DNA from 2 places in the Streptococcus ruminicola genome. Region 1 is predicted to be linked to the other one. Evidence: riboswitches for the same ligand, from Rfam matches in the RefSeq annotation. Region 1 holds a riboswitch; the other holds the start of a gene.
What was found. A riboswitch is a leader RNA that binds a small molecule or an ion and turns the genes downstream of it on or off. The one in region 1 is predicted to bind thiamine pyrophosphate.

Region 1 (16,244 bases):
CAAAAAATAATTGCATGCAATGCAAAATGACTAAAAAACTTTTAGAAAAAGCGGGCGCTGAATTCCAAGAAATCAACATGGATGAACGCCCAGATATGATTGATTACGTTAAAAGTCTTGGTTTTACAGCCGCTCCAGTTATCAAAGCTGGCGAAATTGCCTTTTCAGGATTTCAACCAAATAAACTAAAAGAAATTATTTAACTACTCTTCCATCTTGAATTAGAAAGGAATTACCTTACTCAATCTATGAACTAGGTAACTTACTTTATTTATGAGTCTTAAAAATCTTGGCGAAGTCTCTTACTTTCGCCTTAATAATGAAATCAACCGTCCAGTAAACGGTCAAATCCCGTTAAATAAAGATAAAGAAGCTCTCAAAGCTTTCTTTCTTGAAAATGTCATTCCAAACACCATGACATTTGAAAGCATCACTGAAAAAATTGACTATCTAATTGCCAATGATTACATCGAAGCTGAATTCATCGGTAAATACTCACCAGACTTTATTGAAAACTTGTCTAAAGACTTGCAGTCTCACAAGTTTCGCTTCAAATCTTTCATGGCAGCTTACAAGTTCTACCAACAGTATGCTTTAAAGACAAATGACGGCAGCCAATATCTTGAGAGTATCGAAGACCGTGTGCTCTTTAATGCCCTTTATTTTGCTGATGGAAATGAAGAGCTGGCGCAGGATTTAGCACTTGAGATGATTAATCAACGTTACCAACCAGCCACTCCTTCTTTTTTGAACGCTGGACGAAGTCGACGCGGTGAATTTGTATCATGTTTCTTGATTTCTGTGACAGATGATATGAATGCTATCGGACGTTCTATCAATTCAGCCCTGCAATTGTCACGTATCGGTGGTGGGGTCGGTATCAGCTTGTCAAACTTGCGTGAAGCTGGCGCGCCAATCAAAGGCTATGAAGGCGCAGCGTCCGGTGTTGTTCCAGTGATGAAACTCTTTGAGGATAGTTTTTCATACTCAAATCAACTTGGTCAACGTCAAGGTGCAGGTGCTGTTTATCTCGATGTTTTCCACCCAGATATCATGGCCTTTTTATCGACTAAGAAAGAAAATGCTGACGAGAAAGTGCGCGTCAAAACCCTTTCGCTTGGGATTACCATCCCAGATAAATTTTACGAATTAGCTCGTAAAAATGAAGACATGTACCTCTTTAGTCCATATAGTGTCGAGCGTGAGTACGGTGTGCCATACAGTTACGTCGATATCACAGCAGAGTACGACAAAATGGTCGCTAATCCCAACATTGTCAAAACCAAAATTAAAGCGCGTGATTTGGAAACTGAAATTTCAAAACTCCAACAAGAGTCTGGGTATCCCTACGTGATTAACATTGATACCGCTAACCGCACTAATCCAATCGATGGCAAAATCATCATGTCAAATCTATGCTCTGAAGTTCTTCAAGTTCAAAAGCCAAGCATTATCAACGACGCCCAAGAATTTGTCAAAATGGGAACAGATATTTCATGTAACCTTGGTTCAACCAATGTGGTTAATATGATGACTTCTCCTGATTTTGGTCGTTCTATCAAAGCCATGACACGTGCCTTAACTTTCGTATCAGACACGTCATCAATCGAAGCAGTACCAACAATCAAACACGGCAATGAACAAGCCCATACTTTCGGACTTGGTGCTATGGGACTTCACACTTATCTTGCCCAAAATCACATTCACTACGGAAGTCCAGAATCTATCGAGTTCACAAATATCTATTTTATGCTGCTCAATTACTGGACTTTAGTCGAATCTAATCAGATTGCTCGCGAACGCAAGCAAACCTTTGTAGGCTTTGAAAAATCAAGCTACGCTGATGGTAGTTATTTTGATAAATACATCACTGGTGATTTTGTACCAAAATCTGACCGCGTCAAAGAATTCTTTGCTGGGCACTTTATTCCTAGCGGTGAGGATTGGGCTGAGCTTCGCGATGCTGTGATGACAGACGGACTTTACCATCAAAATCGTCTTGCCGTTGCTCCAAATGGTTCGATTTCATACATCAACGATGTCTCAGCATCACTTCACCCCATTACACAACGCATTGAGGAACGTCAAGAAAAGAAAATCGGTAAGATTTACTACCCAGCAGCTGGGTTGTCTACAGATACAATTCCTTATTACACGTCTGCTTACGACATGGATATGCGAAAAGTCATTGACGTTTATGCTGCAGCTACTGAGCATGTTGATCAAGGATTGTCCCTCACTTTGTTCTTGCGCAGCGATATTCCAGAAGGAATCTACGAATGGAAAACGCAAAGCAAACAAACCACTCGTGACCTTTCTATCTTGCGTCACTACGCTTTCAATAAAGGGCTCAAATCAATCTATTATATCCGCACCTTTACAGATGACGGTGAAGAAGTTGGCTCAAACCAATGCGAAAGCTGTGTGATTTAACTGAGTAAGTCTGACTAGACGTTAAAACGTCTGTCAGACTACGCTATTCGCTATAGCGAATAGCTAACTCACTTACTAACTTCATTAATCGACTAAAATCGAGTCGATTAATTCCGTGGCGTAACTACTTAAAAACTTGCATTGGTCCTAAAGGACCTAATAACATGACGGCAACCGCTCGGGCGGACTGCCTAGTTCACTTACTAACTTCATTAATCGACTAGAACCGAGTCAATTGCTTACGTGGCATAAGCTTTTGACAACTTTTGTTAGTTTAAAAATGATTAGTGTCACGTCACGGCTAATGCCAGCGCTACTAGATAAATAAGCTAACCCGAACCTAGTCATCTGACTGGTTTTCTAAACTATTTTTATGGAGAAAATACATGTCGCAAACTTATTATAAAGCCATTAACTGGAATGAGATTGAGGATGTGATTGACAAGTCAACTTGGGAAAAGTTGACCGAACAATTCTGGCTTGATACGCGTATTCCGCTCTCAAACGACCTTGATGATTGGCGCAAGCTTTCTGACCAAGAAAAAGATTTGGTCGGTAAAGTTTTTGGTGGCTTAACTCTTCTTGATACCATGCAATCAGAATCTGGTGTAGAAGCGATTCGTGCAGATGTCAGAACACCTCACGAAGAAGCCGTCCTCAACAATATCCAATTTATGGAATCTGTCCACGCCAAATCATACTCTTCCATTTTTTCAACACTTAACACAAAATCAGAAATCGAAGCAATCTTTGAATGGACAAACAACAACGAATACTTACAGAAAAAAGCCAAAATCATCAATGATATTTATGAAAATGGCACTGCTCTACAAAAGAAGGTCGCTTCAACTTTTCTTGAAACCTTTCTCTTTTACTCAGGATTTTTCACACCACTTTATTATCTTGGCAATAATAAATTGGCAAATGTCGCTGAAATTATCAAATTAATCATCCGCGATGAATCTGTCCACGGAACTTACATTGGCTATAAATTCCAACTTGGTTTCAATGAATTATCTGAGAAAGAGCAAGATGACCTGCGTGATTGGATGTATGACTTACTTTATCAACTCTATGAAAATGAAGAAAATTACACCAAAACACTTTATGACCAAGTTGGCTGGACTGAGGAAGTTCTGACTTTCTTACGTTATAACGCCAACAAAGCTCTCATGAACTTAGGGCAAGACCCGCTTTTCCCTGATACCGCAAATGACGTCAACCCAATCGTCATGAATGGTATTTCAACAGGAACTTCAAACCACGACTTCTTTAGTCAGGTCGGAAACGGATACCTTCTTGGTTCTGTTGAAGCTATGCAAGATGATGATTACAATTATGGCCTTGACTAAGCTTTTCAAGAAAAGGCGAAAAATGATTAGAATTTTCAAAAAATATTTTCGAACTGTCTTGACAAGAAAGTTTCTTTCATGCTAGACTATAAACAAATTGAATTCACAAAGGAGTGCCATCGGCTGAGATCGCATTTGCGAAATCCTGATAACCTGATCTCGTTAGGACGAGCGTAGGGATTGTGATATGACTTTTTTAAACGTGATTAAAATAGCATTGAACATATTATCAGAAAAAGCTCCTTTGTGTTAGAAGGAGCTTTTTTATGTCGTCGAAGAATTCTCAATTGTCTGCTTTAATTGAGACTGCATTGGTTGCTGCTTTTGCTATGGCTTTATCTTATATTCCAGATTTTGCTAGCTGGTTCACCCCTTCATTCGGTGCGGTGCCAGTCGTCCTTTTTGCCCTACGTCGCGGTCCAAAGTACGGAACTCTAGCTGGTCTTATCTGGGGCTTGCTTCACTTCATTTTAGGTAAAGTTTGGTATTTGGCTTTGTCACAAGTTATCATCGAATACATCATTGCCTTTATCTCAATGGGCTTGGCTGGATTTTTATCTGCGCCATTTCAAAATGCTCTCTCTAAGGACAATAAAGGACGTGCTTTGATTTACTCAACTATCGGTGCCACACTTGCTGTTTTTGTCCGCTACTTTTGGCACTTTGTAGCTGGCTTTATCTTCTGGGGAAGCTACGCACCAAAAGGCATGTCACCTTACCTTTATTCTCTCAGCGTCAATGGCACTGCTGGACTCCTAACTCTAGTCTTCGTCATTTTAGCGCTAGCTATCATCATCCCAACACAAGGAAAACTCTTCTTGGTGAAGAAATAAACCCTTCATTTTCTAAGCTTAACACCATAAAAGCTAAGACAAATCGTCTTAGCTTTTTTCTATTACAGTTGTTTTGCCAAATTAATCATCTCAAGCACACCTTGGGCGCATTCGCTACCTTTATTACCAGCTTTAGAGCCTGAACGTTCGATAGCTTGCTCGATATCCTCAGTGGTAATCACACCAAACATAACTGGAATGTCACTAGTAAGATTAATCTGACCAACACCCTTAGCCACTTCGTTGCAGACCAAATCATAATGACTTGTTGACCCGCGAATAACACTCCCAAGGGTAATAACACCGTCGTATTTGCCGCTGGCAACGATTTTTTTCGTCATAAATGGAATTTCAAAAGCACCAGGAACCCAGTAAACATCGATATCGTTCTCAGCCACTTCATTTCGAACCAGACCGTCCACGGCACCACCTAATAATTTTGAGGTGATGAATTCATTAAAACGCGCCACAACGATTGCGATTTTCAAGTCTTTTCCGATAAATTTTCCTTCAAATGTTGTCATGATTATTCTCCTTATACGATGTATAATAAATGATGAAATTTTTCTTGTTTGGTTTGTAGGTAAGCTTTATTTTCTTTGTGGGCTGGCATCTGCAAGGGCAAGCGTTCCACAATTTCTATACCTGCCATTTCAAGCTGCTCCAACTTATCTGGATTATTGGTCAAGAGTTTAACCTGCTTGATATCTAAAAAGCTCAAAATATCCGCTGCAATCTGATAATCACGCTCATCGGGAGCAAAGCCAAGCTCAAGATTTGCCTCATAAGTGTCCAAACCTTCTTCTTGCAACTGATAAGCCTTTAGTTTATTTTTTAAGCCGATACCTCGACCTTCTTGACGAAGGTACAAAATAGCTCCGCGACCAACTTGGTCAATTTTTTCCATGGCAGCATGCAACTGTTCTCCACAGTCACAACGCAAAGACCCAAAAATATCGCCAGTCAAACACTCTGAGTGCAAACGCAGTAAAAGCGGTTCATCTGTCGTCAAATCTCCCTTTGACAAGAGAACATGCTCGCGCTTTTCTTCATCTTCAAATAACTGAAGGTCAAAGTCACCATAACTTGATGGCAACTTTACCTTAGGACTATCTTGAAAGCTCACATAGCGGGCGATATCACCAACTTCAATCATGGTCAAATTCCACTTGCTAGCAAAATCATGCAAATCAGCTTTACGAGCCATCGTGCCATCATCTTTTAAAATCTCACAAATATAAGCTGCTTCTCTCACACCAGCTAAACGTGCCAAATCAAGACTTGCTTCCGTGTGCCCACGACGTTCTAATACTCCACCAGAGCGTCCTACTAACGGAAACATGTGACCAGGTCTGTGAAAATCACTTGCTTTACTACTTACCGACGCTAATTCTTGAATAGTCTTAGCGCGGTCAAAAGCTGAAATTCCTGTTGACGTTTCTTTGTGGTCTACGCTAATGGTAAAAGCTGTGCCATGTGCATCCGTATTTTCTTCTGACATTGGAACAAGTTCCAAACGATTAGCAATCTCCTCAGACACTGGTGCACAAATCAAGCCACGCGCATGCTTGGTCATAAAATTCACATTTTCTGGGCTTGCTAATTCTGCCAGACCAACCAAGTCCCCTTCAGCTTCCCGGTCATCATCATCAACCACGATAATTAATTTTCCTGCTCTCAAATCAAAAAGAGCCTTTTCAACATCCTTAAACATTTATTCTCCTTTCATCCTTACTACTTGTGCCTGCATGTATTTTGCTAAAATATCAGTCTCGATATTGACCTTGTCGCCTTTTTTAAGACTAGCCAAGTTGGTTTCTTTTGCCGTATGCGGAATCAAAGACACGCTAAATTGTCCCGACTCAACAGACACCACCGTTAGACTAACCCCATTGACTGCGATTGAACCTTGTGCGACAATTTGCCCTTCAAGTTCTTTTGGAAAAGCAAAGCTGAGTACCAGAGCAGTTTCATCGCTCTTTTTCTGGACAAGAGTTGCCACACCATCTACGTGCCCCGTCACAAGGTGCCCTTCAAAACGAGCATTGGCTGACATGGCCAGTTCTAAATTAACCAAATCGCCCACACGACTTTCTGAAAAAATTGTCCGTCTAAAGGTTTCAGGCATGACATCAACAGTAAATAAATCTCCTGATTTAGCCACGCAAGTCAAGCAGACACCATTGATTGCCATACTATCGCCAATTTTATAATCAGCTAACAACTTTCGTGAAGCCTTGCAAGTTAATTTGATATTGTGCTGATGTTTGACAATCCGGCTAATACGACCTTGTTCTTGAATTAATCCGGTAAACATCATATCCTCCTTCTAGCCGAAAGCCTAATATTATTTCCGATTTTTTGACAGGCAAAATCGTCTAATTCTAAGGCTTGACTAACCAGACGAAAACTCGACATGGCTGCTTTGCCATTACCACCAATAAGTTTAGGAGTCACATAAGAAATGATTTCATCCCAAAGCCCACTTTCCAGAAAAGCATCATGAACACCAGCTCCGCCCTCAACATAAACTGACTGAAGCTTCTTCTCATAAAGCACCTGCAAAATATTTTCAATCGAAAACTCTGGCAAATCAATTACTGTGACATGCTTTGGTAAATTCGAAACCTTCCGACCACTAAAAATATAAACTGGAGCCGAATTATCTTTAAAAATCTGTAAATCTAACTGGTCAAAAACACGCCCCTTTTCATCCAAAATCACACGCACTGGTGAACAAAAGCTTGTCCCACTCCCCAGCAAACGTGGATTGTCAATCAAGACCGTATCAGCACCAACCAATATCGCATGAAAATCATCACGTTCATCGTGAACAAAGCGATTTGTCTCATCATCAGTCAAAGCCGTTCGTTTGCCAAGCACCGCTATTTTTCCATCTAAGCTAACCGCTTGTTTTAAAACCACGTAAGGTCGCTGGTGTTCGTAGTAAAAATTATAGTGAGGATTAAGGCCTCTAGCCTCTTCTTCTAATACACCAGTCACCACTTCGATGCCTTCTTCTTTCAAGAAAGCTAGTCCTTTCCCAGCCACCAAAGGATTGGGATCAAGTTGACCGACCACCACCTTTTTGATGCCAGCTGCTAGAATCGCTTGGGTGCAGGGGGGCTGTTTTCCCCTATGATGACAAGGTTCCAATGTTACATAAAGTGTTGAATCGACTAGTTCTTCAGGAGTTTGACAATGTAAAATAGCATTCTTTTCAGCATGCTCATAACCATACTTAAGGTGTGCACCACGAGCAATCACATGATTATCTTTGACAATCACTGCGCCAACTAAAGGATTGGTATAAGTTTGACGAAAACCTTTTTTAGCTTCTGCAATTGCCTGCGACATATAATAATTATCCATAATCGTCCTCCTTTCCAGACTAAAAAATCCCGACAAAAATCACTAAACTAGAATGGCCTAGATAGTTATTTTCATCGGGATAACACTTATGGTATTATCGAAAAATTCTGACAATACCATAAAGTTACTAAACTAAAATCCCCGCAGCTTACACCACGGGGAATTAAAGACAAGTAAAAAAGTATTCCAAAAAGCAAGAGCTTGCCTTTTGACACTCTATCAATTCTTCTCTCATCCAGACTATACTGTCGGTTCTGGAATCGCACCAGATCAGCTTGCGCTCACGGACTTAACTATCTCGCTTGGTTATCAAACCAAACAAAGTTGATTGATGATTTGCTTTTAGTCTAGGCGACAACCTCGCAAACATAACTGGTATTAGGCAAGAAGTGTCAACAACGAATAAAAGCAAATAGCAATCAACGAGACAACATCACCGTCGGTCGGGAATCTCACCCTGCCCCGAAGAAAACTATTCAATTCTGTTTTAGATTAGCACGAATTAGAAGTGCTGTCAATCATTTTTATTATTTTCTGAAATATTTATTCACAAAACGAATGTTAGCAAGGTTGATATAGATATAAATTCCTGTCGTTACTACCAAACCTGAAGTAACATCGAGCGAACTCTCGACTGCTAACACACACAAGATAGCATAAACAAATGGTAAATACTGATTGAGATTGAAAACAATCAAAAAAGCTTGCTCATAATTTGCTTGAAGTTCACCCTCATCGTAAGAATAGGCAAATTCTTTTACTTCTTTAATAGTCGGGAAAACTGAAATTTTGTAATGACGAATTTTTTGAGTTAATTTAAATATCATTATTTGAAGTACAAATAAAAAAATAAAAAAGATAGCTTCTACAACATAGGTCGTTATCTTAAAGGCTAAACCATTACTAATTCTGTCATGAAAATCGCAAATACCAACACCTATTGAAAAGAAAATAAATGCTACGGAAACATTATAAAAAGTCGATGCTAATCCTAAATTTTTAAATGTCTTACGATAAATCTCGTAACTTTCATCTTCATCAGCATCTTCGTCCATAGCCTCATAACGATTTTGATAATGATTCGCTTGGTACATAAACCATAATGTCACGAGAATTGACATAGCAGTCAGTATGTAGACAAAAGTCATAAAAATATCAAAATTAAACGTTAAAACCTTATCACCAAGACCAAGTCCCAAAGCACCAGTTACTCCTCCGACAAGAGCACTAACAGTAACAATTCCTAGATAAAATAAAACACGTTGTTTTGTTGTTAATTGTTTTGTCTTATTCATTATTCTTCTCCCTCTTCATCAAGACTAAAAACATTTTCGACAGGTTCATTAAAGATTTTTGCAATGCGCAAAGCGATAATCACCGATGGCGTATACTCATTACGTTCCAAAAGACTAATCGTTTGTCTAGAAACTTTCGCCAATTTGGCTAACTGTGTCTGATTCAAACCATCACGCGCACGTAACTCTTTCAGACGATTTTTTAATACCAAATTTTCCTCCATCCTAGTAATCGATAAAAATTACTTTTTGAGTTTAATTTTCCTACCAAGTCTTATTCTCCTTTTCCCCTTGATAAATTGATTATAGCACTACCCCCTAAAAATGACAAGGATATTTGTCAAAAATACAAAGATAATTGTCAAAAAGAACATAATTTTTGTCAAAAAAAGACCCGGTTAATAAAACCGAGCCTTATTTCCTACAAACTTTCAATCATTTCTACCAGTTTTTTAGCATGTGCTTGAGATTTTGCAATCATTTCTTGGGCTTTGTCAGCGTCCTCACGTAGTGAATAAGACACACCATGTGTGACAACATGACCGACAAAGTTAAGCTGCGTCAATTTAGCTGTCAAACGAATTGTTGCTAAAAGATCTTCAATCGTTGTACCAGATTCAGCGCTATAAGCTGCTTCTCCCGCACCAGTCGTCAAAGATGCAATCAAGTATTTATCTTTCAAGGCATTGCCATTTGACCCGTGAGAAAAACCATGCACAAAAACTTTTTCAATCCATTTATTCATCAAAGATGGGGTCATGTACCAATAAAGCGGGTATTGGAAAACAATGACATCTGCCCAACGGAGCTTATCTTGCTCAGCAGCCACATCAATCTGATAATCAGGATACAAATTGCTCAAAATATCCAATTCAACTTCTGGATAGAGCTTTTTAATTTCTTTTAAAATGGTTTTATTTGCCAAAGAATCATTTTTCAAATCAGGGTGTCCTGAAACAACAAGAACTTTTTTAGCCATTTTTTCACCTCTTCTATTATTAGAAAATTCTATACAATTGCACACAATTTGTCAACCTAAAAAAGCTGAGAACTTGGTCTCAGCCTCAAACAATTTTATGCAAAAACATCTGCCAAAATGGCTACACCTTGGTCGATTTCTTCTTTTGTCAAGGTTAATGGTGGCAAGAGACGAATGACATTGGTTCCTGCTGTCAACACAATCAAACCTTTGTCACGCGCTTTTTCAACCAAGTCCGCTAGGTTTTCACTGGTTTCAATCCCAATCATGTAGCCAAGACCGCGAACGTCAGTCACTTTAGGATTGTCAGCCAAGACTTTTTTCAGTTCCGTTTGCAAATAATTACCATTTTCAAGTGCTTGTGGTAAGAAACCGTCAGCCAGCATAATATCCAGTACGCTTGATGCTGCTGACATGACTAATTTATTACCACCGAAAGTTGAACCGTGACTACCGTATGAAAAGGCTGAACCAAGTTTTTCTTTGGCAATCATGGCACCAACGGGAACACCATTTCCAAGACCTTTAGCCAAGGTGAAAATATCTGGTTCAATACCATAATGCTCAAATGAGAAGAGCTTACCAGTACGTCCCATACCAGTTTGCACTTCATCAACAATCAGTAAAATTCCTGTTTCTTGACAGAATTGACTCAAAGCTGTCACAAAGGCTTTGTCAGCTGGACGAACACCTGATTCTCCTTGAACTAATTCTAACATGACAGCTGCCGTATCTTCCGTTACCAAAGCTTTAACGCTATCCAAATCATTGTAAGTAGCGTAGCTGAAATGTGGCACACCATCACCAAAACCAGTCTTGATTTTATCTTGACCAGTCGCTGACATGGAACCAAAGGTACGACCATGGAAAGAATTGACAAAAGTGATAATTTCTTGCTTACCAGTGGACTTACGAGCGATTTTAATGGCTGCTTCATTTGCTTCCGCACCGCTATTAGCAAAGAAAGCCAGGTAGTCTTTGTCACCGATTAATTTGCCGGCCACTTCTTCTTGCAAAGAATTATGATACAAGTTAGGCATATGCCAGATTTCTTCTGCTTGTTTTAGAAGAGTTGCCTTAACTTGTGGGTGAAAACCAAGGTTGGTTACCCCAATTCCTGTTGAGAAATCAAGGTATTTTTTACCATCTTGATCAAACAGATAATTTCCTTGCGCCTTAACAAATTCAATAGCTGCGCGTTTATAATTTTGAAATAACTTTGTCATTACTTGCTCCCCTTATCCCTAGCAGATGATTGAAGTTCCTGTTACAAGATTGTCGCCAATCAATACTTCACCAACACCTGCTAAAACAGTGTTCACTGCTGACTCAATTTTTGGAATCATACCGCCAGTGATAATGCCTTGATCGATCTTTTCTTGAAATTCTTTCGAAGTCAGGCTATCAAGCACTTCACCATTTTCCAAAACACCTTTCACATCTGTCATCAAAACCAATTTTTCAGCATTCAAGGCAATCGCTACTGCTGTTGCTAAATAATCAGCGTTGATGTTGAGCATGTCGCCTTCTTTTGAATAACCAATTGAAGCAAGTACTGGCAACATTTGATTATCAAGCATTTGCTCCAAAATCGGTGTCTGAATATGTGAGACATCACCAACATAACCATAAGTTTCCTTATCAAGAAAATCAGCTGTCACCACTCTTTTGATATTTGATAGCAACTGAATACTATCAATAGATGATTGGTTTAGTTTTTTAGTCAAATTTTCACCAACCATGTGAAGAAGAGCATAGCTGACCAACTTCATATCAGATTGACTGGTTACACGAAGACCATTGATTTTTTTAACTGGTACTTGGTTATCTTCCATTAATTTATTAATAGCATAGCCGCCACCATGCACAATGACCAAATTTTTATGGGCATCTTTCCATTTTTTGACTTGTGCTAAAAAGTCTTGCGACAAGTTTTGGCTAGCAACGCCACCAATTTTAATCACAATTGTATCTTTCATAGTCTTATCCCTTTATGTACGATAGAGGGCATTGATTTTCACGTAATCGTATGACAAATCACAACCCCAAGCTTTTCCTTGTGCTTCACCCGCATGCAAATCAACAGTGATAGTAATCTCATCTTCGTGCATAACATCTTGCATTTCTTCTGCTTCAAATTCAACGGGACTTGATTTTAGCATGACTGGAACATCACCTAAATAAATATCAATGTTATCTACAGGGACATCAACACCTGCATAGCCTACAGCTGCTAAAATGCGTCCCCAGTTAGGGTCTTCACCAAAAATCGCTGTCTTAACAAGGCTTGAACCAACAACACTTTTAGCCATCATGCGTGCATCAAGAGCGTTTGGAGCATTTTTGACATTCACTTCAATGAGTTTGCTTGCACCTTCACCGTCTTTGGCAATCATTTTAGCCAATTCTTGCATCACGTAATTAAGCATGGCTGAGAATTTATCAAATTCAGGCGTATTTGGCAAAATTTCTTCGTTCAAAGTGCAACCATTTGACATGACAAGAACCATATCGTTTGTCGACGTATCGCCATCAACGGTGATTTGGTTGAAGGTTGTTTCAACATTTTGGCTAAGCGCTAGTTGCAAAGTTTCACTTGAAATATTGGCATCACAGGTGATAAAAGCTAGCATTGTCGCCATATTTGGGTGAATCATGCCTGACCCTTTAGCGACACCTGCCATGGTAACTTCATCACGACCGAATTTTTCTGTGACTGCAACTGTTTTAACCATAGTATCTGTTGTTAAAATAGCTTTTGAAAAATCATCTGAATTCCCATTCACCACAAGTTTAGAAAGACCTGTTTTAAGAGTATCCATTGGCAACAAATCACCAATCACACCAGTTGAAGCAACACCGACCAAATCAGGTTCAACACCAAGTTTTTCTGCTGTCCATTTTTGCATCGTGTAAGCATCTTCCATTCCTTGCACACCTGTACAAGAGTTGGCAACGCCTGAGTTCACCACGATGGCTTTCATTTTTTGTGCTTTTTTAACAGACTGACGTGTCACAATTAGTGGCGCTGCAATAACTTTATTTGTCGTATAAACCCCAGCAACGCTAGCTGGCACTTCAGATACAATCCAACCAAAATCAAGTTTTCTTTTCTTAAACCCTGCATGTAATCCATCTGCTGAAAATCCAAGTGGGCTTGCTACATTACCTTCAATAACTTTCATTTTCTATACCTGAAACACTTAAAGCAAACTCATTCTTTTAAAAATACTTTAAGTGCCCTTCCCTTTCTATAAATAATTCGGCGAAATCAATAAACCTTCTGTTTCATCCCAACCATTCATGAGGTTAAGATTTTGCACTGCTTGACCAGCAGCACCTTTAATCAAATTATCAATGACAGATACTACTGTCAGTACATTAGTCACTTCATTGTAAAGAAAACCAATGTCTGTAAAGTTTGAGCCAATAACATTGTGCAATTCTGGCAAATCATCTTGCACACGAACAAATGGCGTATCTTTGTAAGAATCTTCATAGATAGCAAAAAGATTTGCATTTGTTAGTGGCTTTTTCAACTTAACATAAACCGTTGACATGATACCGCGATTAACTGGCAAAAGTGATGTTGAAAATTGAATGTGATTAACCTTGTCATCGAACAACTTCAACTCTTGTACAATTTCTGGAATGTGCTGGTGACGATTCAACTTGTAAGTCACGTAATTATCATGCACATTAACAAAATGACTTGATTCAGAAAGTGCTTTACCAGCACCTGTCAAACCACTTTTAGCATCAACGATGATTGAATCTTCTTCAACCACACCTGCTTTTAGCAAAGGAATCAAAGCTAATTCTGTTGCTGTCGCGTAGCAACCAGGGTTTGAAATGAATTTTTTACCTTTAACATCTGTAAACTCAGCCAAAGAATATGTAAATTTATTCAACGCTTCATCACTAGCAGGTGTTTTTTTATACCATTTTTCATAAAGATAGGCTGGCAAGCGATGGTCCCCTGACAAATCTATCACTGGAAAATCAGCTTCTACAAAAGGCTGTGCTAATTTGCTTGCAACTCCACTTGGTGTTGCAAAGAATACCAAGTCTGATTTTGCCATGATTTTCTCGGCATCAAATTCTTCAATAACCAAGTCACAGACACCAACTAAGTAAGGGTATAAGTCTGATAATCGTCGACCGATTTCCTTAGTTGCATGAATCGAAGCAATCGTTACTTTTTTATGATTATTCAATAATTTAACTAATTCTAGACCACTGTATCCAGTGATACCAACAATCGACACCCTCATAATATACACTCCTTAAATAAATATATATTCAATTTTATAGTATATTTATTCATAAGTCAAGCGCTTTTTGCATAAATTATTAAAAAAGTACGAATTTTCATTCGCACTTTCATTATTTTTCAAATAATTTCAGTTTGCTAATTCGCTCGACGGCTTCTTCAAGGCGTTCTGGTTCAACTAGGAGTCCGATTCTGACGTAGCCATCTCCTGCTTGTCCGAAACCTTTTCCCGGTGCGACTGCGACGTGAGCTTCGTTTAAGAGTAAATCAGCGAAGCTTTCACTGTTATAACCTTCTGGCACCGGCATCCAAGCATAAAACGAACCTTTTGACTCAAAGGCGTGCCAGCCGATTTTAGCAGCAGCTTTGACAAAAGCGTGGCGTCGCTCGTCATATTTGTGATTTAGCTCTGCGATTGCTACTTTCGCACGTTTGTCTAAAAGGGCAGCCGCGCCAGCATCTTGTATAGCCGGAAAAATGCTGACAAAGAGGTGGTCTTGCAATAAGTTAAGTGCCTCAATCAGCTCCGCATTTCCTGCAGCAAATGCCAAACGCCAACCTGCCATGTTAAAAGTTTTCGAAAATGTGTAAAGTTCAATACCTACTTCTTTTGCTCCAGGTGTTGATAAAAAACTTGGATTTTGGTAACCGTCTGCTCCCAAAGCCCCATAAGCAAAGTCGCTAACAACACCGACCTCGTATTTTTTCGCCCAAGCGACCAGTTCTTCATAAAATTCAGTCGTCGCCACGGCACCAGTTGGGTTATTTGGATAATTGATGTAGATAAATTTAGCACGTTTTGCCACTTCTTCAGGAATAGCTGACAAATCTGGCAAAAAGTTATTTTCTTCTTTTAAAGGAAAGGTTTCATATTCAATTTTTCCTAACGCTACACTTGATAAATAGTCTGGATAGCCTGGGTCAGGCAAAAGTAAGAGCTCACCAGGATTCATCAAGGCCAAGGGAAACTCAACCAGGCCAATCTTTGCCCCACCAAGCACACAAATTTCCTTCTCACTATCAAGTTCCACCTGATAATTATCCTTATAAAACTGACTAGCTGCTTCTTTAAAATTAGCATTACCTCGAAATTGTGAATATTTATGGGATGCTGGATTCTTAGCAGATTCAATCAAAGCATCAACAATATAATCGTATGTCGGCTGATCAGGATTTCCTTGTCCAAGATTAATCACATCATAACCTTCAGCCACTTTTGCATTGACCTTAGCAACAAGGCTAGCAAAAAATTGTTTTGGCAATGTTTGTAAAATATCTGATTGTGAAAACATCCTAACCCCCCTAATGATACAACTCTGGTTTGCGATCTTCAAAGACTGGAATATGACCTCGAATTTTCTCAACTTCCGCTAAATCAAGATCAACTGTAAAGATACCTTCTTGATAATCTGTCGTCTGCAAAATAATCTGTCCCAAAGGGTTGATTACCAATGAATGCCCAGAAAAATCGTCCAACACTCCTTGACCAACACGGTTGACAGCCACTACAAAAGCTTGATTTTCAACTGCACGCGCACGCAGTAAAATCTCCCACTGTTCTACACGTGCTTCTGGCCATTCAGCTACGACAAATAAAACCTTGGCTCCGCTTGACATCAAGGTTCTCACCCATTCTGGAAAACGGATATCATAGCAAATGACACTAGCTGCCTTGACACCATCAAGCTCAAAAGTACTTTCACGATG
Region 2 (16,244 bases), 390 kb from region 1:
TATAACGATTGCCTTGATTTGCCCAACTTAAAAGTTCATAACGTTTGCTGATAGATAAAATAGCTCCTGTAGGAAATTGGTGCGAAGGAGAAAGGTGGACAATATCGGCATCTGTTTCTTTTAGTTGTGACATACTAAGTCCGTCATTTTCCATATCAATGAAGGTTTGTTTGACCTGAAATTGCTGATAAATTTTACGGATTTTTGAATAACTTGGCTCTTCTAAAGCAACTGTTTTATCAAGCCCAAGTAATTGAATGAGAATAGTATACAAATACTCGGTTCCTGCACCGATGATAATTTGTCGAGGGTCGACAGCCATTCCACGGTAATCGTTTAGGTGTTTAGCAATAGCTTGTCTTAGTAGTAGTACACCTTTACTTGGTGAGGGGTGAACAAGTTCATCTTGGCAGTTATTCAGAACTTGACGAACAATTTTTGACCACGTAGCAAATGGAAAGGTTTCGGAATTGGTCTGGTTATTACTAAGTCGCAGATAAGTTTTGGCTTCATCTGGCCTGCTTTCTGGATTTGAAAGTAACCTTATGGTTTTTTCAACGGGCGGATGGTGTGGATTGATTTCTGAAACGAAGAATCCTTTTTTAGCTTGACTGTAAATGTAGCCTTCAGCTTTTAATTGTTGATAGCTGGTTTCAACCGTAACGATAGATATACCAAGGTGTTTGGCAAGGTTACGTTTTGATGGTAATTTTTCTCCAGCTTTTAAAATCCCAATGGTAATATCTTTTTTGATTGCACGATAAAGTTGTTCGTAAAGGGGAATAGCACCTTTTTTATCCAATGAATATGTAAGCATAACATCTCCAATCTGACCCTATAAAAAAGTTTTTAAGTGACGCTTGATACCATGTCAGTTTTTATTATAATGAAAAGCAACAAAAAAGTAAATGAGGTATTTCTAATGACAAATCAACGTTATCAACTCAACAAACAATTGGCCCAAATGCTTAAAGGTGGTGTTATCATGGATGTCACAACACCAGAACAAGCGAGAATCGCTGAGGCAGCAGGTGCCTGTGCCGTCATGGCACTTGAAAGAATTCCAGCAGATATTCGAGCAGCTGGTGGTGTTTCGCGCATGAGTGATCCTAAGATGATTCAAGAAATTCAAGAGGCTGTTTCTATTCCAGTTATGGCAAAAGTTCGTATTGGTCATTTTGTAGAAGCCCAAATTCTTGAAGCCATTGAAATTGACTACATCGATGAAAGTGAAGTGCTATCACCTGCAGATGATCTTTATCATATTGACAAGACTCAATTTGACGTACCATTTGTATGTGGGGCTAAAAATCTTGGTGAGGCTCTTCGACGTATTGCAGAAGGCGCTAGTATGATTCGTTCAAAAGGGGAACCAGGTACTGGTGATGTTATCCAAGCTGTGCGTCATTTACGCCAAATGAACCGTGAAATTGCTCGTTTAACTTCTCTTCGTGAGGATGAACTCTATCAAGCAGCAAAAGAATTGCAAGTTCCTTATGATTTAGTCAAAGAAGTTCATGAGACTGGAAAATTACCAGTTGTTTTGTTTGCGGCGGGTGGTGTGGCTACGCCAGCAGATGCTGCGTTGATGATGCAACTTGGTGCAGAAGGTGTTTTTGTTGGCTCTGGTATTTTCAAATCAGGTGACCCTGAAAAACGTGCTCGTGCTATCGTTCAAGCTGTGACAAATTATCAAGATAAGAAATTACTTGCCAAGTTATCAGAAAATCTCGGCGAAGCCATGGTCGGCATTAACGAAGAAGAAATTCAATTACTTATGGCTGAACGTGGGATTTAGAAGGAGGTTGATATGGTTTTAATTGGAGTGCTTGCCCTGCAAGGGGATTTTGCAGAGCATAAAGCAAAGTTAGCCTCATTAGGTGCACAGACAATTGAGATTCGTCAGCTAAAAGATTTGGAAAAGCCGCTAGACGGTTTGGTGCTTCCAGGTGGTGAATCAACGGTTCAAGGAAAATTATTGGCTGATTTAGGGCTTTTAGAACCTTTGCAAGAAAGGATTCAGCAGGGTTTGCCAGTTCTTGCGACCTGCGCTGGTTTGATATTACTAGCTGAAAATGTTGAAAATCAAGCAAAGCGTTATTTAGGAACTTTGCCAGTCACCGTTAAGCGTAATGCCTACGGTAGACAATTAGGAAGTTTTTCGTCTTTACTTGATTTTGCGGATTTAGGTCAAGTGCCAGCGACTTTTATCAGAGCACCATACATTAGTGAGGTAGAAGATGAAGTTGAGATTTTGTCAAAACATCAGGGCAAAATCGTCGCTGTTCGTTATCGCAATCAAATCGGACTTTCTTTTCATCCTGAAGTTGATGAGAGTGACAGCATTCATTCTTATTTCTTGAAGATTTGTCAAACAAAGTGAAACCAGCCAACATTATTTCTTTAAAAAATGGTACAATAGAAAAGCATTGATTTTAATGAAATAATTAATATAGAGAGGAATAAATCTCGGATGGTTTTCTTGGCTGATGGGAGCTGATGTCAGAGCCTCCGTGGTCTTTTATACGATGAATCCTTTATTAAATGGTATGAATGATAAGCAGGCTGAAGCTGTTAAAACGACAGAAGGTCCGCTTTTGATTATGGCAGGTGCGGGCTCTGGGAAGACTCGCGTGTTGACACACCGCATTGCCTATTTGATTGATGAAAAATTTGTAAACCCGTGGAATATCTTAGCGATTACCTTCACCAATAAAGCTGCGCGTGAAATGCGTGAACGTGCTATGGCCTTGAATCCAGCAACGGCTGATACGTTGATTGCTACCTTCCACAGCATGTGTGTGCGCATTTTGCGTCGTGACGCTGATCACATCGGATATAACCGCAATTTCACTATCGTGGATCCTGGTGAACAACGTACGCTCATGAAACGTATTTTAAAGAACCTCAACCTTGATCCTAAAAAATGGAACGAACGTGCCATCCTTGGAACCATTTCAAATGCCAAGAATGATTTGCTTGATGAGGTTGCATATGAGAATCAAGCTGGTGACATGTACACACAAATCGTTGCCAAATGTTACAAAGCTTATCAAGCGGAACTTCGTCAAAGCGAAGCTATGGACTTTGATGACCTTATCATGTTGACGCTTCGTTTGTTTGACCAAAATCCAGATGTTTTGGCTTATTATCAACAACGCTACCAATATATTCACGTAGATGAGTATCAAGATACTAACCATGCTCAGTATCAGTTGGTTAAACTCTTGGCATCTCGTTTTAAAAATATCTGTGTCGTCGGTGATGCTGATCAATCTATCTATGGTTGGCGTGGTGCTGATATGCAAAATATCCTTGATTTTGAGAAAGATTATCCTGAAGCCAAGGTTGTTATGTTGGAAGAAAACTATCGTTCCACTAAGAAAATTTTGCAAGCAGCTAATGCCGTTATCAATAACAACCGCAATCGTCGTCCGAAAAAACTTTGGACACAAAACTCTGACGGGGAACAAATTGTTTATTACCGTGCGCGTGACGAACGTGAAGAGGCTGTTTTTGTTGCTTCAACGATTGACAATATTGTCCGTGAACAAGGGAAAAACTTTAAAGATTTTGCAGTTCTTTACCGTACTAACGCCCAATCACGTACTATTGAAGAAGCTTTGCTGAAATCAAACATTCCTTATACTATGGTTGGTGGAACGAAATTCTACAGCCGTAAGGAAATTCGTGACGTGATTTCATACTTGAATGTTATTGCCAATACTGCCGATAACATTAGTTATGAACGTATCGTCAACGAACCAAAACGCGGTGTTGGTCCTGGTACGCTTGAGAAAATCCGTGACTTTGCTAATCTTCAAAACATGAGTTTGCTTGATGCATCAGCTAATATCATGCTTTCAGGTGTCAAAGGAAAAGCGGCACAAGCTGTTTGGGATTTGGCAAACCTTCTTATGAATCTTCGTGCTGACTTGGACAAATACAGTGTTACTGAATTGGTAGAAGCTGTTCTTGATAAGACTGGATACCTTGATGCCCTTCGTGTGCAAAATACGCTTGAAAGCCAAGCACGTATCGAAAATATCGAAGAATTCTTGACTGTTACGAAAAACTTTGATGAAAATCAAGACGATGCCCCAGAAGATGAATCTGGTATTGACAAACTAAGTCGTTTCTTGAATGATTTGGCTTTGATTGCAGATACTGATGATGGTGATGCTGAAACAGCAGAAGTGACTTTGATGACCTTGCACGCTGCCAAAGGTTTGGAATTTCCAATTGTCTTCTTGATTGGTATGGAAGAAGGGGTCTTCCCACTTTCACGTGCTGCTGAAGATCAAGATGAATTAGAAGAAGAACGCCGTTTGGCATATGTTGGTATTACGCGTGCTGAGCAATTGCTCTTTGTGACAAATGCCAATACACGTACCTTGTTTGGTAAGACAAGTTATAATCGTCCATCTCGCTTCATCCGTGAAATTGATGACGAGTTATTGCAATACCAAGGCTTGGCTCGACCTGCTAATTCTTCATTTGCTGTTCGTTATAGCAATAGCAGCGATCAATCAATGAGCTTTGGTAAAGGCATGAGCCTCCAACAAGCTCTTCAAGCTCGCAAAGCGAAAGTTCAACCGACATCACGTGGAGCGCAGCCATATTCAAAAGCCGTCAAAGGAGTACCTTTTGGTCAATCAGCTAGTGCTTCAAAAGAAGCAGTCGACTGGCAAATCGGAGATATCGCTCACCACAGAAAATGGGGTGACGGAACTGTCCTTGCAGTTACAGGCTCAGGCAAAACTCAAGAACTAAAAATCAATTTCCCAGAAGTTGGACTTAAAAAACTACTAGCCAGCGTTGCACCAATTGAGAAGAAATAATAGGAGAAGTACAGCTAAGGCTGTACTTTTTATAAAAGAAAAATTTTCAGAATATTATTGCATAATTAAAAACAGTGTGTTATAGTTATTCTGTAAATTTAATAAGACATTTGGGGTGCGTAAAAGCTGAGATTATACCCATTGAACCTGATGCAGTTAGAACTGACGAAGGGAAATGTGTAAGCAACAAAAATCTGTTTTTTGTTGTGCAAAAATCGATATAAGATAGTTCTTTTGTAAAGTCAAAAGAGCTGTTTCGCAGTTTTTAAATAGATAAACTCCATTTGAGATTTTTCAAATGGAGTCTTTTTATTTCTGTGAGCTTTTGGTGCATGTTAGTGTCAGGAAAGGAATTTTTATGGCGAATAATCGTGTACACCGTTTAACTGTTCTGGCTATCATGATTGCTTTGGATTTTTTGCTAACACCGCTGTTTCGGATTGAAGGCATGGCATTTATGTCCAGTGTGATGAATATCATTGCGGCAACTTTCATGACGCCTATTTATGCTGTAGCTATGGCATTAATTGTTGCTATTATGCGGATTTTAACTCAAGCTGGTGTGGCTAGTGTAGCTCCATTAGCTATTATTGGATCTGTCCCAGGAGCTTTTTTAGCCACTTATTTTTACCGTTTAACGAAAAAGCCTGTCATGGCATGGTTCGGAGAGTTTCTTGGAACAGGGATTATTGGTTCGCTACTTTCTGCACCAGTTATGGTTTGGTTTTGGACCATGTCAGCTCATGGGGATGACGAGTTACTTGCAAAAGCAAGTCAGGCACAATCTTTGGTCTTTTTTACCCCACGATTTGTTTTGGCGACTTTGATTGGGGGCTTTTTGGCAATGGCTGTGCTTCGTGGCTTGAAGTCTTCAACACATTTCATGAATTTGAAAAAATTATATGCCTTGGAAAGTCTCAAGGAGGATGGATTACAATGACAGATGCAAAAATGTTTGACGGTTACGCAGACGCGTATGATCAATGGTTTATGACAAATAGTAATGTCTTTGCCAGTGAATTAAAACTGTTGCACCGAGCTTTACATGATATTGAAAAAGAAACCATTCTATCAATTGGATGCGGCAGTGGTCTTTTTGAATCAGCTTTGCATAGACAATACGGCATTCAGGTTAAATACGGTGTTGAGCCGTCAAATGATATGGCGACAATTGCTAGAAAACGTGGCATGACAGTCAAGATTGGGGATGCAGAGAGTGCTACACTTGCAAAAGAAGCCTATGATGTGATTTATTTAAACGGTTGTTCGAGTTATATCAAAGATTTATCGTCAGCTTACCAGAATTGCCATCATGCTTTGAAAAAGGGAGGTCATTTGATTTTGTTGGATGTTCCAGTGGAGAGTGCTTATGGTATTTTGTATAAATTTGCTGCTCATGTTGGTGGTTATAATAAAGAAATTTTTCATAAAATTGCCCCAACTTTTCCTTATCCAATCGAGTTAGTCCGCTCTGCTGTTTTCCATTCTCCTCTTGAAAAAGAAGCGATTTTAAGAGATGAACTTGGCATGACAAATATTCGATATTTCCAAACCCTTACAGCTCAGCCTATCTATACTAATGATTTTGTGGAGGAACCGATTGAGGGGTATGACAAAGGAGGCTATGTTGCCCTTGTTGCCCAAAAGTAAAAGTGTTATTTTTCTTGATTTAGACGGGGTTATTTTTGATTCTTATGGTTTGTGGGATGAGGTGATTGAGAAAGTCTTGGCTTTAGCCAATATTTCCTATACTCAAACGATAAAAAAACACCTCTGGCGTTTAAATATGATTGAGTCGCAAGCTTATTTATCAGCTTTATTTGCCAAAGAAAACTTGACTTATCCAGAAAAGAAAACTCAGCAGCTACTAGAAGAGGCTTATCAAAAGGTTTCACTCATGCCGCAAGCTGTAGAGACCTTAGACGATTTAGCTGAAGAAGATTTTTTGATTTATGCAGTCACATCAAATTATGATGATTTAGCCAAAATCGGTTTAGAATCGGCAGGAGTATTACAATACTTTTCTGGTAGTTATTCTTGTATTGCGCTAGGATTTCCTGATAAAACAGAAGATTTTTATCAAGCGGTACTTGAAACTGAAGCCTTATTTGACAAGACGATTTTTTATCTGGAAGATAGCACGCGCCACTTAAAAACAGCTCAAAAGTTTGGTATTCAAGGTGTCTATCTGTCAAATACTGATAACCCACAAGACAATCAAGAGCAGGCATTTCGCACCATTCGTCACTTAAAGGAATTCACAACAATAGTAAAGGAAGAAATGAATGATTAATGAAATGAAAGAACGTAGTCAAATCTTTATCGATAAGATTTTAGCAGATGATTTTATCAAGCAAATGATGGCAGGCAATTTGTCTGATGAGGCAATTTGCCATTACTTAAAAGCGGATGCTATTTATTTGGAAAAATTCGCTGATATTTATGCTCAGCTATTTGCCAAAATTCCTGATAAAGCAAGCAAAGACTTCTTTTTAGGTCAGATTGACTTTATTTTTAATCATGAGGTTGGAGCTCACCATATTTTAGCTAAAGCAGCTGGAAGAGATTATCATAATATTATTGCTGATAAGGCTTGGTATCCAAGTTCTGACCATTACATTAAGCACATGTATTATCAACTTTATCAAGATAATCCAGCTTACATCTTGGCAGCCATGCTTCCATGTCCGTGGATTTATCAGCAGGTTGCTAAAAAAGCACTTGAGACTGGTAAGGTTGCAAGTGATAATCCATTTAAAGCATGGTTTGAGTTTTACGCAGCTGACGAAGCAACAGCTTGTTTACCGACGTATTTTGACCTACTAAAGCGATTTAGTAGTCAACTACCAGAAGAAAAAAGAAAAGAAATGATTCGTGTCTTTTTGGAAAGTTGTCAGCATGAACGCAATTTTTTCCAAATGGCAATTGATCAGGAAGAGTGGCCAGAGGAGGTAAGAAATGTCTAAATTACAAGTAGCTCTAACAATTGCTGGAACTGATCCAAGTGGTGGTGCGGGTATCATGGCTGATTTAAAGAGCTTTCAAGCGCGTGGGGTTTATGGTATGGCGGTTGTTACCAGTGTAGTTGCACAAAATACCCAAGGTGTTCAAGCCATTTGTAATCTTGATCAAACGATTCTTGATGAGCAGCTAAAAAGTGTCTTTTCTGATATTAAGCCAGATGCGATTAAGACAGGGATGCTGGCGGAAGTTGAAACCATTGAACGCGTGAGTCAGTATTTGAATACTATGTCATGTCCTTACGTCCTTGATCCTGTCATGGTAGCAACAAGTGGCGATCGTTTGATTAGCCAAGAAGCAGTAGAGGCTCTTAAAGAAAAATTACTTCCTTTGGCAACCATTATCACACCAAACTTACCAGAAGCTGAAGTACTTTTTGGACAAGAATTAAAAGACGAAGATGCCATTTTCAAAGCTGGAAAGTCTATTCAAGCTAAATACGGCGTTAAAAATGTTGTCATCAAGGGTGGCCATTTACAAAATGAAGCTAAAGACTTTCTCTTTTTAGAAAATGGTCAAGTGCAGACATTTACCTCTGAACGCATTGCGACCAAACATACACACGGAACAGGTTGTACCTATGCTGCAGTAATCACGGCAGAATTAGCCAAAGGTCGTTCTGTTCAAGAAGCTGTTGGAACAGCTAAGCGATTTATTACAGAAGCTATCAAAACCGCTCCAGAACTCGGTCATGGAAATGGTCCAGTTAATCACGTCACATACAAAGGAGATTAAATGACTTATTTAGATGACTTACGAGAAAATAATCCTTTGACCATTTGTTTGACAAATAATGTGGTCAAAAATTTCTCAGCAAACGGACTTTTAGCTCTAGGAGCTTCCCCTGCTATGAGTGAGTATCAACCAGATTTGGAAGATTTTTTACCAAACGCTAGTGGTCTTTTGGTTAATATTGGTACTTTGCACGAGGGAAGTTGGCAACTTTACAAGGACGCTCTAGATATTGCTGAGAAGCATTCGGTGCCAACTGTTTTGGATCCAGTTGCTGCTGGTGCTGGCCCTTATCGTAAGAAAGTTGCGTCTGATTTACTAAACCATCACAAGGTTTCACTTTTACGGGGAAATGCTGGTGAAATTGCTGCTTTGATTGGACAAAATGTCAAAAGTAAAGGCGTTGATTCTGCTGATGTTGACGATATTGGACACCTCGCTTGGTTAGCCAATCAAAAACTTGAAATTCCTGTCGTCATCACAGGAAAAACAGATGCAATTGCAGTCAATGGTCACGTTAAACTTCTTAAAAATGGCAGTTCCTTAATGCCTCTTGTTACTGGAACAGGCTGCTTACTTGGAGCTGTACTAGCAGCATTTATCGGACTGGCTAAAGAAGGTGACTTACTTGCTTGCTTAGAAGAAGCAGTCTCAGTCTATAATATTGCAGGTGAGCTAGCAGAAGCTGCATCAGGCATTGGTTTACCTGGAAGTTTTCAGATATCTTTTTTAGATGCTCTTTGCAAAATCACAAATCAAGATGTTGAGCGGTTGAAGAGAGTTGAGGTGTATTGTGAATAAAGAACAATTACAGGTCTATTTTATTTGTGGCACGCCAAATTGCCCCAAAGGGAAATTTTTGGATATCTTAGAAGCAGCTTTTAAATCGGGAGTAACTTGCTTTCAGTTTCGCGAAAAAGGTCAAGGGGCACTTTCTGGGCGAGAAAAAAAGGACCTTGCTTTAAAAGTTAAAGAACTTTGTCGTAAGTACCACGTTTTATTTTTTATCAATGATGATATTGATTTGGCTTTAGAAATTGGTGTTGATGGTGTTCATCTAGGTCAAGATGATATGCCAGTTCGTGAGGCTAGAAAGTTGTTTCCAGATAAGTTGATTGGTCTATCGGTTGGAAATGCTAAGGAATATCATTTATCAGCTATTGATGTTGTTGATTACATTGGTGTAGGGCCTATTTTTCCAACTTCTTCAAAATCTGATGCTGGCCAAGTAATCGGATTAAATGGTCTGAGAGAAATGCGTGAATTGGATAAAGACATTCCAATTGTGGCAATTGGTGGCATTACATTTGGTGATGTAGCTGCTATTCGGCAATCTGGAGCAGATGGTGTTGCTGTAATTTCAGCCATTGCTCAGTCCAAAGAAGTTGAACTTGATACGCAACGATTTGCCAGAGCATTTGACTAGGGTATAGTTTGAAACTATACCTAGTCTTTTTTAATAAGTATTAGTCAATATTTTTAAAAGAGTGTAAAATTGTATGTACATTCAGAAATTTTAATGATTGGAGTACATGCCATGACACGAAAATATAACTTTGAAACTCTACAATTGCATGCTGGTCAAACTGTTGACCCAGTTACTAAATCTCGCGCTGTTCCAATTTACCAAACAACATCATATGTTTTTGATAATGCTCAAGAAGGTGAAGATTTATTTGGTTTGAAAAAACCAGGAAATATCTATTCACGTATCGGGAATCCAACGGTAGAAGTTTTTGAAAATCGTATTGCTGCCCTTGAAAATGGGGTTGGAGCAGTCGCAACATCATCTGGTATGGCAGCAATTACTTATGCTGTTCTTGGGCTTGCTCACGCTGGCGACCATGTGGTGGCTGCAACAACGCTTTACGGTGGAACATTCAATCTGCTAAAAGAAACCCTTCCGCGTTATGGCGTGACAACAACATTTGTTGATGTTGCCAATCTTGAGGAAGTTGAGGCAGCTATCAAGGATAATACAAAACTTGTTTTGATCGAAACGCTTGGAAATCCTGTTATCAATATTCCTGATATCGAAAAGATTGCTGATATTGCGCATGCTCACAAGATTCCGTTGGTAACTGATAATACCTTTGGTACACCATATCTAATCAATGTTTTCTCACACGGTGTTGATATTGCGGTTCATTCAGCAACAAAATTTATCGGTGGACACGGAACAACTATTGCAGGTGTAGTTGTGGATTCAGGAAACTTCGATTGGGAAGCATCTGGTAAATTCCCACAATTTGTAGATGAAGACCCATCATATCACAATATCAGCTACACTCGTGATATCGGAGCTGCAGCTTTTATCACAGCCCTTCGTGTGCAATTATTGCGTGACACTGGTGCAGCTTTGTCACCATTTAGTGCTTTCTTACTTTTGCAAGGTCTTGAAACATTGTCACTTCGTATTGACCGCCATATTGAAAACACTAAGAAAATCGTTGACTTTTTGGCCAATCATCCAAAAGTTGAAAAAGTCAACTATCCAAGCTTGCCATCGAGTCCATATTATGACTTGGCTCAAAAATATTTCCCTAAAGGTGCTGGTTCAATCTTTACTTTCCACATCAAGGGAGGGCAAGAAGAAGCGCATAAATTTATCGATAACCTTGAAATCTTCTCTGATTTAGCAAACGTTGCGGATGCCAAATCTCTTGTTGTTCACCCAGCGACAACAACTCACCAACAACTTTCTGAAGAAGATTTGAAAGCTTGTGGAGTAACTCGAAATCAAATTCGTGTATCTGTTGGTCTTGAAAATGCTGATGACTTGATTGAAGATTTGCGTCTAGCTTTGGAAAAAATCTAATCAAACAATCGTATTGATGTTCATAGGGTAAAAGCAAGCAGCCTGTATGCCAAACAGGCTGCTTTTTGGTAGAATGAAAGTGAAAAATAGCTTAGTTACTCTAAGGAGGAAGAAAGTTGTCAAAGCTTGAAGAAATGACTCGATTATTTGAAGAAAACGCTGATTCGGCAAAAGCGCAAGTTATGTCTGCCTACATGAAAAATCGATTTTCTTTTTATGGTATTCAAACACCAAAACGCCGAGCGCTTTACAAATCATTTTTAGCCAATGAGAAAAAATCAGAAAGGCTTGATTGGGCTTTTTTAAAGCAGGTCTGGCAAGATGACCACCGTGAGTGTCAGTATTTGGTTCTTGATTACTTGCGTACGATGCAAAGATTTCTGACTTATGATGATATTGAAAAGCTTGAATATTTTGCGAGAAGCAAACAGTGGTGGGATAGTATTGACATACTAGCCGTTGTTATTGGTCGCATTGGATTAACGGATGAGAGAGTTGATAAGGTGATGAAAGCGTGGGCATATGATGATAATATCTGGCTATGTAGACTAGCCATTCTTCACCAGCTTGGTAGAAAAGATCAGACTAAGATTGATTTACTCCAAGAGATTCTTCTGAGGAATCTTGGTTCAAAGGAATTTTTTATCAATAAAGCCATAGGTTGGGCTTTACGTGATTTGTCAAAAACTAACGCTGCTTGGGTTAGACAGTTTATCATGACAAACAAAGAACACTTATCACCACTTTCAGTTAGAGAGGCAAGCAAGTATCTTTAACTTTCAAGCATATTCTTCGTTTAAAAAGAGATTTTTCGGTAAAATGAAAGGAGAGTAAAAGGCTTTCTTTTCTTGCAAATAACAAAAAAACTCTCATAATGGAAGGAATAAACGATGACAACTTTTCTTGGAAATCCCGTAACTTTAATTGGTAAACAACTAAAAATTGGTGAAACAGCACCAGATTTTTCATTGCGAGCATCTGATTTAAGTATTAAAAGCTTGTCTGATTTTGCTGGAAAGAAAAAAGTAATTAGCGTTGTGCCATCAATTGATACAGGTATTTGTTCAACACAGACACGTACGTTTAATAAAGAACTTTCAGCTATGTCTGATACCGTGGTAATTACGATTTCAGCAGACTTGCCATTTGCTCAAGCACGCTGGTGTGGTGTTGAAGGTCTTGATCAAGCGGTTATGTTGTCTGATTACTATGACAATGAATTTGGGAAGACTTATGGTCTTTTAATGGCAGAATGGCATCTTCTAGCTCGTGCTGTGCTTGTTTTAAATACGGATAATCAATTGGTTTATGCTGAATACTTGGAAAATGTTAACTCAGATCCAGATTATCAAGCGGCTCTTGCTGCCGTAAACTCACTATAGTTAAAAAATCTCACTTAAACTAAAGTGAGATTTTCTTAGTATTGTCATACCATTTTATCAAGCGAAGCAACTTTAAGGATTATATCGGTGACTTCTTCAGAACTTTCAATTCCACCATTACTTACCCAAAGAGAGATAATACTCTCAATAGAAGATAAATAAACTTCAAGCGCATATTGATAAGGAATTTCATAATAGCTCACGAGAATATCTTTGAAATCAGGGATAGTCAAAAGAAAACTGTAAATAAAATCCTTGATGGTTTTAGAGAAATCAGAAGAAGATGATTTTGAAATAGCATAAATAAACTCAAAATTCTTGCGGATGTAGTCCAGACACTGGATGATAACAGTCCGACTATCAGAAAAAAGAGAGTCGTCATTTAGAATAGCTAATAACTCATCAAGTGTTTCATTTTTTAGTTGGTCCATCATGTCACATTTATCAACATAATGAAGGTAGAATGTTCCGCGATTAATGCCAGCAGTTTTGGTTAAATCTGAGACACTAATCTCCTCAAATCGTTTTTCCAACAAGAGTTTAGCTAAAGCTTGTTTAAGATAGTTCTTGGTTTCTGTTTGTCTCTTTGCCATAAAAATCAGCTCCTTTCTTAGTCCTGGTCTAAAATGAACAGATTGTCTATTTTTGTCCTTGTTTAATAATTTATCAAATTATATAATATAGTCCAAATTAAATCAACAAGATGTCTAATTAAGAAAAAATAAAGAGGTGAATTTCATGGCTTATATTGAAATGAAGCATTCTTATAAACGTTATCAAGCAGGTGAAACTGAAATTGTGGCTAATAATGATATTAATTTTGCCATTGAAAAAGGGGAATTGGTCATTATTTTAGGGGCATCGGGAGCTGGAAAATCAACTGTCTTAAATATTCTCGGTGGTATGGACACGAACGATGAAGGGCAAGTTTTGATTGACGGTGTTGATATTGCTAAATACAATGCAAAAGAATTAACAACTTATCGTCGTAACGACGTTGGTTTTGTCTTTCAATTTTACAATTTGGTACCTAATTTGACCGCCAAAGAAAATGTGGAGTTAGCATCAGAAATTGTCAGCGATGCAAGAGATGCTGAGCAGACTTTGATTGATGTGGGGCTTGGAAAACGTCTTAATAACTTCCCAGCACAGCTATCTGGTGGTGAACAGCAGCGTGTGTCAATTGCGCGTGCGGTAGCCAAAAATCCCAAATTATTGCTTTGCGATGAGCCGACTGGTGCCCTTGATTATCAAACCGGAAAACAAGTTCTAAAAATTTTGCAAGATATGTCACGTCATAAAGGTTCAACCGTGATTATTGTTACACACAACTCAGCTCTTGCTCCAATTGCTGACCGAGTGATTCATATGCATGATGCCACGGTAAGTAGTATCGAAGTGAACGAGCATCCTCAAGATATCGAAACACTAGAATATTGAGGTGGTGGCTATGTCAAAAAAGACTTATTGGAAAGATATCAGAAAATCAATCGGAAGTTCAAAAGGTCGTTTTTTATCCATCATGCTTTTGATGATGCTTGGAGCTTTTGCCTTTGTCGCCTTGAAAGTAACAGGACCTGACATGCAAAGGACAGCAAGTGCTTATCTTAAAAAGCAAAATACCATGGACTTGTCAGTTATTGCAAGCTATGGTTTTAGTGATGATGATCAAAAAGAGCTAGCAACGATCAAAGACAGCGAAGTTGATTATGGCTATCTGACGGATGTGACAATTAAAAATACCGATGATGCTATTCGTGTGTTTTCAAACAGCAAGCGTATTTCAAAATATGAGTTAGTTTCAGGTGTTTATCCCAAAGCTGCTGATGAAATTGCTTTAGCTTCAACCATGCAAAAGAAATACCACCTTGGTGATAATATCACCTTTACGCAGTCTGACGAACAAGGCATTTTGAAAAAAACAACATTCAAAGTTGTTGGCTTTGTCAATTCCTCAGAGATTCTTTCAAAATCTAGCCTTGGAACATCAAGTGCTGGAAACGGAGTATTGAAATACTATGCCGTCGTTCCAGAATCAGCCTTTGACAGTGATTTTTACACGATTGCTAGAATTCGTTATGATGATTTAAAAAAACTAAATCCATTTTCTGAAACATATAAGGAAAAATTAGCTAAAAAAGAAAGTGCGCTAGAGGATTTGCTTTCTGATAATCCTAGCCAGCGTTTAGCACAATTAAAATCAGAAACGCAAACTTCACTTGATGCTAATCAAGCAAAGGTCGATGCAGCTAAATCTCAACTGGAAGCCCAAAAAGCAATGCTCACTCAATTACCAAATGAGCAGCAATTAGCAGCACAAGAATCAATCAATCAAGCCCAAGCTCAAATTACTGAGAGTGAAAAGCAGCTTAGTGACGCTAAAACGAAGCTTGATTCTATGAAAGAGCCAACATATACATCGTATACTCGCTCAACCTTGCCAGGTGGTGGAGGTTATCAAACCTACATTTCAAGTACCTCAAGTATTGGCAGCATTGGCAATGTCTTTCCTGTTGTATTATATGTTGTTGCTGCTTTAGTGACTTTCACAACAATGACGCGATTTGTAGATGAAGAGCGTACTAATTCAGGAGTGTTAAAAGCTCTTGGTTACAGCAATAGCGACGTTATTAAGAAATTTGTTATCTATGGTTTTGTTGCTAGCATGACAGGAACCATCTTGGGAATTTTTGCGGGGCATTACATTTTGTCACGAGTCATTGCTGAGATTGTTACAGGTGATACAACTTTAGGAAGTACGACTTATTATTTCTATTGGTCGTATACTTTGATTGCAATCGTATTTGCTCTTGTTAGTGCGGTCTTGCCAGCCTTTATTATTGCTAGAAAAGAGCTTAGTGAGAAACCTTCTCAGCTTTTGTTGCCAAAACCACCAGTCAAAGGTTCAAAAATTTTCTTAGAACGTATCGGTTTCATTTGGCGCCGTTTGTCATTTACACATAAAGTTACTGCCCGAAATATTTTCCGATACAAGCAGCGCATGCTGATGACCATATTTGGTGTTGCCGGTTCGGTTGCCCTTTTATTTGCTGGACTAGGAATTCAATCGTCATTAGGAAAAATCATTGATAATCAATTTTCACGTTTGATGCCTTATGACATGATTGTGGTCACTAGTGATGATAGCAGTAGCCAAAAAGAGTTGACGTCTGTTTTAGATTCTAAAAAAGTATCCAAATACCAAAGCATATATTTATCACATGTCACAGAAAGTATTTCTGGATTGACAGATAAGCAAGACATTTCAATTTTGGTTAGTCAAGGTAAAAGTTTTGGTGACTTTATTCATTTGAAAGATGCTAAAACAGCACAAGACTTGACCTTAACAGATGATGGTGTTGTCCTATCAGAAAAATTAGCTGACTTATATCACATAAAAGCTGGTGATTCATTTGATTTTAAAGATCAAAATGGGAATAAGCATTCTCT

Region 2: it holds a riboswitch for thiamine pyrophosphate, as region 1 does, so the genes downstream of both, thiW (energy coupling factor transporter S component ThiW) here and thiT (energy-coupled thiamine transporter ThiT) in region 1, are expected to answer to the same signal.

The regions. Positions count from the first base shown of each region.
Region 1 covers NZ_CP046919.1:1,442,932-1,459,175, reverse strand. The annotation lists gene nrdH (glutaredoxin-like protein NrdH) at 1-203, shown strand, start outside; gene nrdE (class 1b ribonucleoside-diphosphate reductase subunit alpha) at 274-2,433, shown strand; gene nrdF (class 1b ribonucleoside-diphosphate reductase subunit beta) at 2,820-3,785, shown strand; TPP riboswitch at 3,885-3,982, shown strand; gene thiT (energy-coupled thiamine transporter ThiT) at 4,052-4,618, shown strand; gene ribH (6,7-dimethyl-8-ribityllumazine synthase) at 4,681-5,142, opposite strand; gene ribA (GTP cyclohydrolase II) at 5,154-6,332, opposite strand; gene GPZ88_RS07505 (riboflavin synthase) at 6,333-6,935, opposite strand; gene ribD (bifunctional diaminohydroxyphosphoribosylaminopyrimidine deaminase/5-amino-6-(5-phosphoribosylamino)uracil reductase RibD) at 6,935-7,990, opposite strand; gene GPZ88_RS07495 (DUF3169 family protein) at 8,518-9,285, opposite strand; gene GPZ88_RS07490 (helix-turn-helix transcriptional regulator) at 9,285-9,509, opposite strand; gene GPZ88_RS07485 (NAD(P)H-dependent oxidoreductase) at 9,707-10,264, opposite strand; gene GPZ88_RS07480 (acetylornithine transaminase) at 10,360-11,490, opposite strand; gene argB (acetylglutamate kinase) at 11,509-12,243, opposite strand; gene argJ (bifunctional ornithine acetyltransferase/N-acetylglutamate synthase) at 12,256-13,449, opposite strand; gene argC (N-acetyl-gamma-glutamyl-phosphate reductase) at 13,516-14,538, opposite strand; gene GPZ88_RS07460 (pyridoxal phosphate-dependent aminotransferase) at 14,651-15,829, opposite strand; gene GPZ88_RS07455 (carbon-nitrogen family hydrolase) at 15,840-16,244, opposite strand, start outside.
Region 2 covers NZ_CP046919.1:1,834,290-1,850,533, reverse strand. The annotation lists gene pdxR (MocR-like pyridoxine biosynthesis transcription factor PdxR) at 1-817, opposite strand, end outside; gene pdxS (pyridoxal 5'-phosphate synthase lyase subunit PdxS) at 923-1,798, shown strand; gene pdxT (pyridoxal 5'-phosphate synthase glutaminase subunit PdxT) at 1,811-2,383, shown strand; gene pcrA (DNA helicase PcrA) at 2,529-4,841, shown strand; TPP riboswitch at 4,943-5,032, shown strand; gene thiW (energy coupling factor transporter S component ThiW) at 5,200-5,781, shown strand; gene GPZ88_RS09360 (class I SAM-dependent methyltransferase) at 5,778-6,491, shown strand; gene GPZ88_RS09355 (HAD family hydrolase) at 6,478-7,134, shown strand; gene tenA (thiaminase II) at 7,127-7,807, shown strand; gene thiD (bifunctional hydroxymethylpyrimidine kinase/phosphomethylpyrimidine kinase) at 7,800-8,597, shown strand; gene thiM (hydroxyethylthiazole kinase) at 8,598-9,395, shown strand; gene thiE (thiamine phosphate synthase) at 9,388-10,020, shown strand; gene GPZ88_RS09330 (O-acetylhomoserine aminocarboxypropyltransferase/cysteine synthase family protein) at 10,132-11,412, shown strand; gene GPZ88_RS09325 (DNA alkylation repair protein) at 11,529-12,188, shown strand; gene tpx (thiol peroxidase) at 12,303-12,794, shown strand; gene GPZ88_RS09315 (TetR/AcrR family transcriptional regulator) at 12,839-13,387, opposite strand; gene GPZ88_RS09310 (ABC transporter ATP-binding protein) at 13,533-14,234, shown strand; gene GPZ88_RS09305 (FtsX-like permease family protein) at 14,245-16,244, shown strand, end outside.